3 regions of the Planococcus sp. SE5232 genome follow, and region 3 is predicted to be linked to each of the others. Evidence: riboswitches for the same ligand, from Rfam matches in the RefSeq annotation. Region 3 holds a riboswitch; each other region holds the start of a gene.
The links. A riboswitch is a leader RNA that binds a small molecule or an ion and turns the genes downstream of it on or off. The one in region 3 is predicted to bind S-adenosylmethionine.

Region 1 (4,165 bases), on a different contig from region 3:
CCTTCCTGACAGGTTTTTTTAGATGAAAGAATACTTAGGTCAATTAAAGAATGAATACTCATCTACTGGATCCTGCGCTCCAGGCGGACGCTTTCCGCGGGCTCGCGCCGAACTAACTCGGACTAGCGCCCGAGTGGATTTCGGCACTTCGCTGTTCCCGCAGGAGTCGCCGCCTTGCGCTCCGGATCCTTAATTGAAGGGTTTACAAGGTTTGTAAAGACTACTTTTTTTAAAATCTAATTAGCGAGCTTCTCTTTTTGATTGAAGCCGCAAGCTCCATCTTTTGCTGGTAGTGAGTACAGGAAATAACGATGGTTATTCTTGCTTGTTCAGCCGTTTACGGGCGGAGGAATTGGCTGGAGTGATGTCTTTTTTGCCAAGGGCTTTCGCTAAACCGAATTCAGGCATATTGACGTAAATCGATTCTGATTGGCCAGGGGAGATGAGATAGGTTTCATGATAGATGCCGACAGCATCATTGTTTCTTGCTTTTTGGTTGAAAGTTTTCCAGGCAGACAGATGTTTTTGTCCTTTTGAATAGGCATTCAACTCTTCTTCTGACTGCCAATATTGAACCATAAAAGTGAGCGGCGGTTTGAAAAAACTTTCAGAAGACAGGCAGCCCAGTTCTTTGTGGATGGCCAGCTCTTTGATCATTGGGGGCATGGCTGCCATAACGGGAAGCCATTTATGCACAGCTCTCCATTTGTTGATTCGCATTCCGATGACAAAGACAACGATTCCCTCGTGGCTTTCAGCAGTGAATCTTCCGGGAAAAACGTTTGCGCTCACTATTTTTCCTCCTCAAGAACGTAATGTTCTTTTTGTTTCTTCGCACCAGTCAATAGCAGCTTGTGTCGTCCGCAATCCATAGTCCAAAGTGATCAGCCAAAAAGGAGCATCGGGCTGACCGGTCATCTGTGTGCTGATCATTTCTTGGATCCCGAGATAAGTGTTGTAGCGGTCAGTAAGCTTATCGCGATAAGCATCCAAATGGTCGAGTGTGTCTTGAACATCCAGATTCCGGCTGAAAAAAAGCTTCAGCAGCAATTCATTCTTTTCAGTCGGGAGCTGCTGAATAGGCTGTTGAATCCATTCTTTAAGAACGTATTCGCCTTCAGCGGTGATTGTGTATTCCTTTTTATCGGGCTTGCCATCCTGGGCCTGATCTTCGACGGACGCATAACCTTTTTCCACCAACAATTTCAACGTGGGATAAATTTGTCCATAACTGATTTTCCAAAAGTGAGTCAAGCTGGTATCAATCATTTGTTTAATCGAATAACCCGTGCGGCATTCCGTGGTCAAGAGTCCCAGTATGGCATATTGAGTATGGTTTTCTTTTGGCATCCACCCACCTCCAACTATCTTTTTGATACATATCTAATTGATATAAAAATACTCTTTTTTCGTTTGTTTGTCTATAAATTATCATCAATAAGATTTATTTGTTAAAAGAACAGGTATAGCAAGTAAAAGGGGTGGTCGTAATGAAGGGAAAAGGAACGCAGAAAATAGAAGCCGGCTTTGCGGCTCGGGACAAACTTACAGCGGAAATGACTGGATCACTTCCATTGGCCGTGCAGAATTGGCTTACAGCAATTGGGGCGGTCGGCCATGAAAAAATCGATTCCGTAAAGCTCAAACAATCGGGAATGATGAAATTGAAACCCGAACAGAAAAAATGGACCGCCTCCAAAGCGGAACAAATCAGCTTCACGGATCCACCTGCTTTTCGTTGGTCCGTGAAGATGAAAATGGGGAAAGGCCTGGTCGTGACGGGCAAAGACAGCTTTCAGGAAGGCAAGGCGGATATGCGCATCAAACTTGCCGGGATTCTGCCAATTTCCAGATCAGTCGACAACGAAAAGACGAATGAATCGGCTTTGCAGCGCTACTTGATGGAGCTGTCTTGGTATCCGTCCGCTGCGCTCAGTCCGTTCATTTCCTGGCAGGAAGTGGATGCGTATTGCGCAACGGCAACCATGAATTATGGCGGTCTGACCGGTTCCGCCACTTACTTCTTCGATGAGCATTACGAGCTGCTGAAAGTGGAGGCCTGGCGCTATAAAGAAAATGGAGAAGATGCGCGTCCGTTGCTGTGCACAGGGACCATCAACGAACACAAACAGGTGGGTGCATTGAAGGTGCCGGTGGACATGGAGATCAGCTGGGAGCTGGCAGAAGGAACGTTCACCTGGTATAAATTTCAGGCGCACGATTTCCAGTTCAATCCTTGAATCCATCAGTGAGAAATTCGAAATGAATATGAAAACATATTCTAGGTGAACGCAAAGAACGTGGAAATTTTCCTTTTTTATACAGATCCAGCCCGGAATTTTGAAGCCTTTTTTTAGGAGAAAAAGGTGCGGGAAGCTGTTTTTTTCGATTTATTTAAGGATTGTGAAAAAAATCACAGAAATTTCATTGTTTTTTGACAGATCGCCTTGACCTGCCCATCAGATACAGGTACCATATCTAGAATACTTAAAACAGAATAGTGAATTCTTATCAAGAGAAGTTGAGGGACTGGCCCGATGAAACTTCAGCAACCAGCCGAAAGGTCAGGTGCTAAATCCAGCAGGCAAGTCATTGTCTGGCAGATGAAAAGGAACGAGTTTGATATCGTAAAGCCTTCTTTTTCATGAAGGCTTTTTTTGTATATATAGGAGGTTGAAGAGGATGGGGTTATTAGACGAATTAAAGACCAGGATTTTGACGGCTGATGGAGCCATGGGAACCTTGCTGTATTCGTACGGCATCGAGTATTGCAACGAGGAATTGAATTTGCAGCGGCCGGAAGTGATCGAGAAGATTCACCAGGATTACATTAAAGCCGGAGCGGACATCATCCAGACCAACACGTACGGAGCGAACGCAGCCAAGCTTGCGCGCTACGGTCTGGAAGAACAGGTCGCGGATATCAATAGAGCGGCAATCGACATCGCCAAACGTGCGGCAGCACCCGGCGGCCAATTTGTATTCGGGACTATCGGGGGCATCCGCGGAATCCGCAAAAGCGATGCCACATTGCAGGAAATCATTGCGATGGTCGATCAACAGGCAAGCCATTTGCTTGCCGGAAATCCTGATGGCTTATTGCTGGAAACTTATTACGATTTCGAAGAACTCGCGGAAACGGTCAAGCACCTGAAAGGAATCACTGATACACCGCTGATTGCACAAGTTTCCATGCACGATCCGGGAATTCTGCAAAACGGCATGTCCTTGAATGACGCACTGCATCAATTGGAGACGCTCGGAGCCGATATTGTCGGCGTCAACTGCCGTCTTGGGCCGCACCATACCATTCAGGCTTTTGATGAAGTCACCTTGCCTGAAAAAGCGTTCCTGTCTGCTTATCCGAATGCCAGCCTGCTGGATGTGGAAGATGGACGGATCGTCTATGAATCGGAAGCGGATTATTTCGGACGCGCTGCTTTGTTATTGAGAGAAGAAGGTGTCCGATTGATCGGCGGCTGCTGCGGCACGACGCCGAAGCATATCGAAGCGGTGAAAAAGCATCTTGGTAATTTGCCGCCGATCGTCCATAAGGAAGTCACTGAAAGAAAACCGATTGTCATCCGTGAAGCGGAAGCACTGGAAGTTAAACCACTCCATGAAAAAGCCAAAACGGAACGGACCATCATCGTGGAATTGGATACACCGCGCCATTTGGATACCACCAAATTCCTGGAGGGCTCTGCCGCTTTGAACGATGCCGGAGTGGACGCCATAACGATGGCGGACAATTCACTGGCATCGCCGCGCATCAGCAATATGGCGATGGGATCGATCCTCAAGCATAAGCAGGATATTCGGGCACTTGCCCACATCACCTGCCGCGACCGCAACCTGATCGGTCTGCAATCGCATTTGATGGGGCTCGATGCGCTCGGAATCCATGATATACTCGCCGTGACGGGAGATCCGACCAAAGTCGGTGATTTTCCGGGAGCGACCAGCGTCTATGACGTGTCGAGCATGGAATTGATCCAGCTGATCAAAAAGCTCAATGAAGGCATTTCATTTTCCGGTAAGCCGTTGCGGAAAAAAGCCAACTTTTCGGTAGCGGCGGCATTCAATCCGAATGTCCGCGTACTGGACCGGGCAGTGGCAAGACTTGATAAGAAAATTGAAAGCGGTGCGGATTATTTCATTTCGC
Region 2 (4,165 bases), on a different contig from region 3:
GTGGAAATAAGTCCTGTAAAAATCAGGCGATCTCCAGCTTGGATAACGGTTTTGGAACTGACCGATGAAATCCGGGCATGATCCCGAATGATTTCAATCAGGTACAGCCCCTTCAAATCACGAAGCTTCGCTTCTTCAACCGTTTGACCGGTATATGGAAACGCCTCTTCCACTCTCATTTCAGCGATGTATTTCCGGGAATCTTCAGCAACCTGCTTGCTGAACCCCTTATTTTCAGGCAACAGCATATTGCCGACGGTAAATAAATAGATTAATCCGACAATGGTGATGGGAATGCCGACAATCGCCAATTGGAACAGCGAAAATCCTGGAAGCCCATAATCGATGAGCATGCCGTGAATAACTAGGTTCGTCGAGGTTCCCATCAAGGTGATGGTGCCTCCTAAAATCGTTACATACGATAAAGGAATCAGCACCTTGGATGGTGCAATATTCCTTTCTTCACACCATTTCTTCAATAAGGGCGTCAATGTCACAACGATCGGCGTATTATTCAAGAAAGCCGAAAATAGCGGGAGCGGAAGAAAAATACGGAACAATGATCCTTTCAGGCTCTTGCCCTTGTTCAGCCAGCCAATCATCATCTGGTCAATCAGGCCATGCTTTTGTACGGTACCGACAACGATGAACAATAAGGCAATGGTCAGCATTCCCGGATTGGAAAAGCCGCGCAATGCTTCTTCTGTCGTTAAAATTCCTGACAGCAGCAAAACCACCAATGCAGAGAACACGATCATATCCGGACGGGCAACTTCAAACAGTAAGGCACTGACCATAGCAACGATGACAATTAGCACAAAAATCATTTCGACTGACATGGGCAACCATCCTTCAACTTAGTTACTTACTACGGTCTCCCGCAAGCCTTTGATAAGGACATCCGCCACTTCCGGACGGGAAAATTGTTTCGGGGGCTTCTCCCCGTTGCGAAGCAATTCACGTACTTTCGTACCGCTCAAATGAACATGATTTTCTGCCGTATGTGGGCAGGTTTTGGCTGTTGCCATGTTTTCGCATGCATTGCAGTAGAATGAATGCTCGAATTTGAAGATTTGAATGCCCAGTTCGTCTTCGAACTGGCTGATGAATTCCTGCGCTTCGTATGTGCCGTAATAATCGCCGACACCGGCATGGTCGCGCCCGACGATAAAATGTGTGCAGCCATAGTTCTTGCGGACGATGGCGTGAAGAACCGCTTCTTTCGGTCCCGCATAGCGCATTGCTGCAGGATAGATGGCTAGGCGCGCACGATCTGCAGGATAGTAATGCTTCAAGATGACCTGGTAGCTTTCCATCCGCACCGCCGCTGAAATGTCGTCGGATTTCGTTTCGCCCACAAGTGGATTCAACAACAATCCGTCAACCACTTCCAATGCCGCTTTCTGGATGTACTCATGTGCCCGGTGCACCGGGTTGCGCGTCTGGAAACCGACAATCGTCTTCCAGCCAAGATCCTGGAACAACTGGCGCGTTTCAACCGGATCCAAATGGAATTCCTCGAATTCGCTGTGATCCGGGCGATTCAATAAGGTGATCGGTCCGGCCAGGTACACATCGCCGCGTTCGTATAATTTCTTAACGCCTGCATGTGCTTCTTCCGTCGTTCCGTAGATTTTTTCCGCTTCCAACCGTTTGTCGTAAGCGTATTTCTCCTTCAGTGCGAGCGTTCCGTAAATCACACCGTCTTCGCCTTTCAGCGCAATTTCGTCGCCGACTTGGTAGCTATCCGCTTCTTCTTTGGTGACCGACAGTGTAATTGGCACGCTCCAAACCGTGCCATTGCTGAGGCGCGATGTATGTACCACACTTTCATAATCTTTTTGTCCAAGGAAACCGGTCAATGGGCTGAAGCCTCCGATGCCGATCAGTTCCAGATCTGAGATCGCCCAATCCGAAACGAATAATGAGGAAAGCGATTCTGCATTTTTCAAGGCCTTTTCTCTTTCCGTGCCTGTCACCTGTCTGTTTACCAAATCTCCACCGTGTGCTTTACTAGTCATTTCATTACCTCCAAGGTTAGTTTTGAATTGCGCTGTTCATTTCGAACCATTCTGAAACCAAACTTCCAAAGCGTTCGAACAAAAAGAAAAGGACCCTCTTCGACAAGAAGAAGGTCCGGAAAAACAAAACAATCTTCTTATCTTCTAGGCTGATGAAGCCTATTGGAGTTAGCACCGTTTCCTTATAGGAGGGTTGCTGAGACATCAAAGGGCCAATCCCTCCGTCTCTCTTGATAAGAACGCCTATTCAATTTTAATGAGAATTGTTTGAAATGTTTGATTTCACAAAGTATATAATAGACTATTCCGAGTGTCAAACTATGTTTTAAATTTTTTTAGACTTTTTTCCAGGAAAGCTGCCCTGCCAATGGCTAGCGCAAGTAAAATTATTTTGATTAGCTGATGAATGGTTTCTGTTCGACGCAGAGAGGAATATTTTTGATAGTATTAGGAGAGTTAAGGAGGCGGAGAAGATGACGGTAATTCCCATCATGATTGAGTTGGCAGAAAAAAAAGTGATTGTAGTGGGCGGCGGACGCATCGCCAAACGGAAGCTGAACACTTTACTGGACAGTGGAGCTGTGCTGACCGTAATCAGTCCCGCCGTGGCACCGGAAATAAAGCAGTGGGCTGAAGAAGGGAAAATCCAATGGAAACAAAAAAACTTCGACTCAAAAGAGGCCGAAGAGGCTTTCATGATGATCATCGCCACCGATGATCCAGTTGTCAACGCGGCCGCCAAAGAAGCTGCACCTCCGCACTGCCTGATCAATGCTTCCACTGAAGCCGAGTCTGGAAATATCCATTTTCCGGCTCATTTGAAAAGAGGCAAATTGAGCATCGCGGTTTCAACGAATGGCGCCAGCCCTATGCTTGCGAAAAAAATCAAGCAGGATCTGCAGACTCAGTTTGACGAAAGCTACGAACACTATCTTGAATTTCTTTTTGAAGCCAGACAACTCCTGAAACAAACACAGCTTTCTAAAAGCCGGAAAGAAGAATACTTGCGCAGCTTTCTTGCTGAATCGTTTATGCAGGAAGAGACTCAGCAAGAGACTCTCCATGAATTGCAGCTGCTCGCAACTGAAAAAAAGGATTCGGAATAACTCTTCCCGAACCCTTTCAATCCTACCGCTTATAGATCTGTTAACCAGATTATTTTCTATACTTGATCGCCAAGCCCTTAAGGAAGTTCCGTGCGTAGCGATCGCCGCATTCTTTATAGTTTTTGTGGCCTACTTTCCGGAGCAATGCACCCAGCTCGCCTCTTGATACGGTCACACCCGCCAAATCCCAAATCTCCAGCATATCTTCACTGGTGAGCTGCAAGGCGATTTTCACTTTCTTCAGCAATAGGTTGTTGGAGCGCTCGTTCGTCAACGCTGGAACTTCTGGCTGACCCGGTTTCGGCTCCTGACGCCCTCGTTTGAAAATGATGAAGCCATTCAAGAACGACTCAAACAGATGATCGTCCGCTTTGATGTAATCGTCGGTTTCCTGTTCGGCCCAGATGCTGTCATTGTCCTCCTCATCGCTTTCAGGCGTTTTCGTCAGCACTTTCAGCACTTCTTCCTTGCTCAGTTCAACGCCGCCCAATTTGAAGATTTCGACCATGTCATTGTTTTTTATATCCAGCGCATAGCGCAGTCTGATCAATAAATCATTATTATCCATTGTATTTGCCTCCTGTTAAGTTCCGGTGATAGTCCATATCCACGATAAATCCACTACTAATAATAGCACATTATCGCGCATCAATCAGACTTACCTGAAGACAGCAAAAAAGACAGTTTCAGGTGACTGTCTCATGGCTTTCTTTATTTTTCACTGCTTTTAATTGCTTCACTTTATCCTGCAGATCCATGATGATTTTAAGGGACTCTTCATCGTCTATTGACTCTTCGTAGAAAAACTGTAAATCCCGCTCCATGTCAGCCAAGCGCTCATTATAATGCTTCAGTTTTTCGGCGATGATCAAACGCTTTGCTTCTTCTATCGTCTTCATTGTTCTTATACCTCCACTTTGGCAGCCCGTAAGTCGCCTCGTATTATAATTCCCTGCTTCTGCCTGTTCTAACCCAGTTTTTCATGACATTTGTATGTCTTTTCAAAAGCGTTCCACTTAATTGTCAACTAAGTTTACA
Region 3 (4,165 bases):
AATTTAAAAGCGGGCAGCGGCCATTCATCAAATCGAGATACTGAAGTCATTGTCAGGTTCCTTTCCAGTCTGGATCCATTTTTTCAATTGATCCAATTCTTTTACGATGATTGTCCCTTCAGGTTCGGAAGCTGGCCAATTTGCCAGTGAAACAGCCCGTCCTCCTAAGATGATAGTCGGCTTAAAATCAAGAGCTCTGAAAGCTACAGCATATTCCTTTAAAATAGGCAGTCGATACGCGAGTGCTGCTGATAATGCGATAACTTCAGGTTGCCAGCGGTTTGCAGAGTCGATTGCGGCATCGAGCGGTAAATTCGGTCCCAAGTATTGGACCTCCCACCCGTTTTCCTTAAATAAGGAAGACACCATCTTCAACCCGATATAATGGTCTTCGCCTTCCGGCCCCAGAACCATCACTTTCTTTTTATGCGAATTTAAAGCTGGCCGACGAACTTCCGTTACCGACACAACAAAATCGCAGATGGCAGTTGCTAAATGTTCGTCCGCCACAGTAATGATATTTTTTTCCCATAGTTCTCCGATCCAATACATGGCAGGCGTCAGAACCAATTGGTAAAGCTCATCTTTAGTATGGTTCTCCAAATATGTTTGGACTAATTGCACGGCCTGCTTTTCATCGCCAGCCAGGAATAGATCGGCCAGTTCTTTTGATTTACTGTTCATGTCACCCTCCTTAACTTTATGAAGGCCTCAACACCGCAATGGCATTCGTTAAACATCCCGTCATAAAGATCTCTTCATTCTTATCTATATTCCCCGGAAGAATCTCCAGTAAGCGCTCAAAATTATCGATAATTAATGCGGTTTCTACATTTCTGCTTGTCAGGACCGTTTCCAGCCAGATTGTGTAATCGATGAAGACCTTTTCATCGTTCAAGGAGAAAGCTGTCTCTAGGTGATCCAGGTGGTGGTGATTATCTTTTTCCGTATGTTCAAAGCCCCGATCGCCAAAACGGTCCCACAGCGTGGGATATGCTTTATATATACTTTCAGCTGTCTCGGAAGCAATTTTATTTTTGATGTCTTTATTCATTCGGCTACCACTTCGTACTGCCGTACGGTGGGAATGATTTTCGCCAGTTCCTGATCTGGGTAGTTCTTTTCCAAATCATGGATTTCCTTGAATTCCTGGCTCTTCACCCATGCCATGTAGGCAGCTTTCGTGTGCCACTCCATATGGACGGTCAATTCGTTTTTCTTCTTGGTGTTTTGGATGAGTCTGAATAAATGAAAGCCCTCCGCCAAATCCACACGGCGTGAACGCTTTTGGTATATCCCAATGACTTCCTGCGTTTTTTCAGGTGGAACAACCACTGTTGAGGTGACAATATACATTCGCTTTCCCCTTTGCATACAAATTTCATTCAATCAGTATATCACTTCGGAAAGCGAATTAAAAGAATAGCGCGGTTCTTTACAGCTACAGCCGAAGGGTTCAGCGAAGTCATCTCAGCAACCATCAGTACTGCGTCTCCCATCTATTATCTTTTTATTTCAACTATTTAAAATTTCATCCTTGCTTTCTATTGCTTAATGATTTATGATTAGAAACATCGAACCAGAAACAACATAAACTTCATAAGATATTTCTTATCTAGAGAGACGGAGGGATTTGGCCCTGTGAAGTCTCAGCAACCAGTCTGATGAAGACACGGTGCTAATTCCAATAGGCTACGCCTAACAGATGAGAAGAATGCATTTCCAGTCAGGGGCTTTCTTCTTTTTTGAAGAAAAGCCCCTGTTTTATTGTTGAGAGGATGAGTGGAATGACAAAACACAGCTTGGAAACTTTATTGGTTCAAATAGGCAATCGCAGCGACGCTGCTACAGGAGCGGTAAATCCGCCCATCTACTTATCAACGGCTTATGAGCATCAGGGACTTGGACAATCGACCGGCTACGATTACACCCGAACAAAAAACCCGACACGCTCTGTTCTTGAAGAAGGTTTTGCTGAACTGGAAGGCGCAGATGCCGCATTTGCCTGTAGCTCTGGAATGGCTGCCATCCAACTGATTTTGTCGCTGTTCCGTCCGGGAGATGAGATATTGGTGCCGGAAGACATTTATGGCGGAACTTATCGCCTGCTGGACCATTTCGCCTCCGCCTATAATATTCATCCAAAATATGCTGAATTTAAAGATGTACAGGATACAGAAGAAAAAATAACGTTGAATACACGGGCGCTCTTCATTGAAACGCCGACTAATCCGCTTATGCAGGAAATTGATCTGATCGCCTATGCAGCGTTAGCGAAAAAGCATAATCTTCTATTGATTGTCGACAATACATTTCTGACACCCTTCTTCCAGCAGCCAATCGAGCTGGGAGCGGATATTGTCATCCATAGCGCCACTAAGTATATCGGCGGCCATAATGATGTGCTTGCCGGATTGGTTGCCGCAAAAGGTGAAAGCATCTGCGAGCGGCTGTCATTCTTCCACAACTCAGTGGGGGCAGTGTTGTCCCCCTTCGACTCCTGGCTGTTGGTACGCGGATTAAAAACCTTGCCGTTGCGCATGAGACAGCATGAAGCAAATGCAAAAGCCATCGCGGAATTCCTGTCGCAGCAAGCAGAGATTTCAGATGTGCTGTATCCCGGAAAAGGCGGCATGTTGTCGTTCCGTCTACAGGAAGAGGAATGGGTCGGGCCTTTCCTGGAAAATATCAAACTCATCACCTTTGCTGAGAGTTTAGGTGGAGTTGAAAGCTTCATCACCTATCCCGCCACCCAGACCCATGCAGATATTCCTTTTGAAGAACGCACTAAACGCGGCGTTTGCAACCGGCTATTACGATTTTCGGTCGGCGTTGAACTCGCTGAAGATTTAATCGCTGATCTGACACAGGCATTTTCGAAATTGAAGAAGGAGGTTGTTGAATATGACTGATCGCATAGAAACCAAGTTTATTCACTCTACCGGAGTTGATCCATTGACGGGTGCTGTAAATGTACCGATTTATTTGTCCTCAACATTCCACCAGAAAAGTTTAGATTCATTCGGTCCCTTCGATTACAGCCGTTCCGGAAATCCGACGCGTCTGGCATTGGAAGAAACCATCGCAAATCTTGAAGGCGGCAAGCGCGGCTTCGCTTTTTCTTCAGGAATGGCCGCCATCTCTTCCGCTTTCATGCTCCTGTCTTCAGGCGATCATGTCCTGGTGTCAGAAGATGTCTACGGAGGTACGTACCGTTTCATCACGGAGGTTTTGGATAAATTCAATATCGAGTATACGTTCGTCAACATGACTGACCTGAATGAAATGGCCAATGCGATCCAGCCGAACACCAAAGTGGTCTACTTGGAAACACCTTCGAATCCGACAATGAACATCACAGATATCGAGATTGCAGCAAAACTGGCAAAAGCCAATGGTTGCCTAACTTTCGTCGATAATACATTCATGACGCCGCTTTATCAGAACCCATTGGCTCTTGGCGCAGATATCGTTCTTCATAGCGCGACGAAATTCCTGTCAGGACATAGCGATGTCGTCGCGGGGCTTGCCGTCACAAAAGATGAAGAGCTCGGAAACCGCCTCGGCTTTATTCAAAACACGTTTGGTTCGGTGTTAGGGGCACAGGATTCCTACCTGCTGATCCAGGGCATCAAAACTCTAGGTGCCCGCCTTGGCCAGTCATCCGAGTCGGCTCGTACCATTGCTGAGTACTTGCACAACCACCCATTGATCGAAGAAGTCTATTACCCAGGATTTTCATTCCATCCCGGCAACCCGATCCACGAACGCCAGGCAAAAAGTGCAGGTGCTGTCCTGTCTTTCCGTCTAAAAGATAAAAAATCAGCCCGCGTCTTTGTGGAACACCTGCGGATTCCGGTATTTGCAGTCAGCCTGGGCGCTGTCGAGTCGATCTTGTCGTATCCGGCAACCATGTCCCATGGCTCTATGCCTGTTGAAGAACGTGAGAAACGCGGCATCACGGATGGCTTGCTCCGTTATTCGGTCGGCCTTGAACATCCCGATGATCTCGTGCAGGATCTTACACAGGCACTGGCTCAAGTAGCCCGCCGCAACGGCTTGAGCATCGCTAACTAGATAAAAATCCTTAGAGAGAAAGAAGGAAAAATCATATGACAACGACTCAAACGGTCACAGCACCATTCAAGGCAGATCACGTCGGAAG

Region 1: it holds a riboswitch for S-adenosylmethionine, as region 3 does, so the genes downstream of both, ACRC6Q_RS13170 (bifunctional homocysteine S-methyltransferase/methylenetetrahydrofolate reductase) here and ACRC6Q_RS05335 (methionine biosynthesis PLP-dependent protein) in region 3, are expected to answer to the same signal.
Region 2: it holds a riboswitch for S-adenosylmethionine, as region 3 does, so the genes downstream of both, sat (sulfate adenylyltransferase) here and ACRC6Q_RS05335 (methionine biosynthesis PLP-dependent protein) in region 3, are expected to answer to the same signal.

What each region holds. Positions count from the first base shown of each region.
Region 1 is NZ_JBOGCP010000003.1:415,104-419,268, reverse strand. Features, by position in the region: gene ACRC6Q_RS13185 (DUF4188 domain-containing protein) at 316-792, opposite strand; gene ACRC6Q_RS13180 (PadR family transcriptional regulator) at 805-1,350, opposite strand; gene ACRC6Q_RS13175 (DUF6920 family protein) at 1,491-2,240, shown strand; SAM riboswitch class I at 2,506-2,610, shown strand; gene ACRC6Q_RS13170 (bifunctional homocysteine S-methyltransferase/methylenetetrahydrofolate reductase) at 2,683-4,165, shown strand, end outside.
Region 2 is NZ_JBOGCP010000003.1:432,892-437,056, forward strand. Features, by position in the region: gene ACRC6Q_RS13245 (SLC13 family permease) at 1-839, opposite strand, end outside; gene sat (sulfate adenylyltransferase) at 858-2,021, opposite strand; SAM riboswitch class I at 2,156-2,261, opposite strand; gene ACRC6Q_RS13255 (NAD(P)-binding protein) at 2,495-3,127, shown strand; gene ACRC6Q_RS13260 (DUF1456 family protein) at 3,177-3,695, opposite strand; gene ACRC6Q_RS13265 (hypothetical protein) at 3,814-4,026, opposite strand.
Region 3 is NZ_JBOGCP010000001.1:1,153,876-1,158,040, reverse strand. Features, by position in the region: gene ACRC6Q_RS05355 (STAS domain-containing protein) at 1-50, opposite strand, end outside; gene ACRC6Q_RS05350 (cobalamin B12-binding domain-containing protein) at 28-684, opposite strand; gene ACRC6Q_RS05345 (hypothetical protein) at 701-1,054, opposite strand; gene ACRC6Q_RS05340 (antibiotic biosynthesis monooxygenase family protein) at 1,051-1,356, opposite strand; SAM riboswitch class I at 1,609-1,712, shown strand; gene ACRC6Q_RS05335 (methionine biosynthesis PLP-dependent protein) at 1,788-2,912, shown strand; gene metC (cystathionine beta-lyase) at 2,905-4,077, shown strand; gene ACRC6Q_RS05325 (5-methyltetrahydropteroyltriglutamate--homocysteine S-methyltransferase) at 4,113-4,165, shown strand, end outside.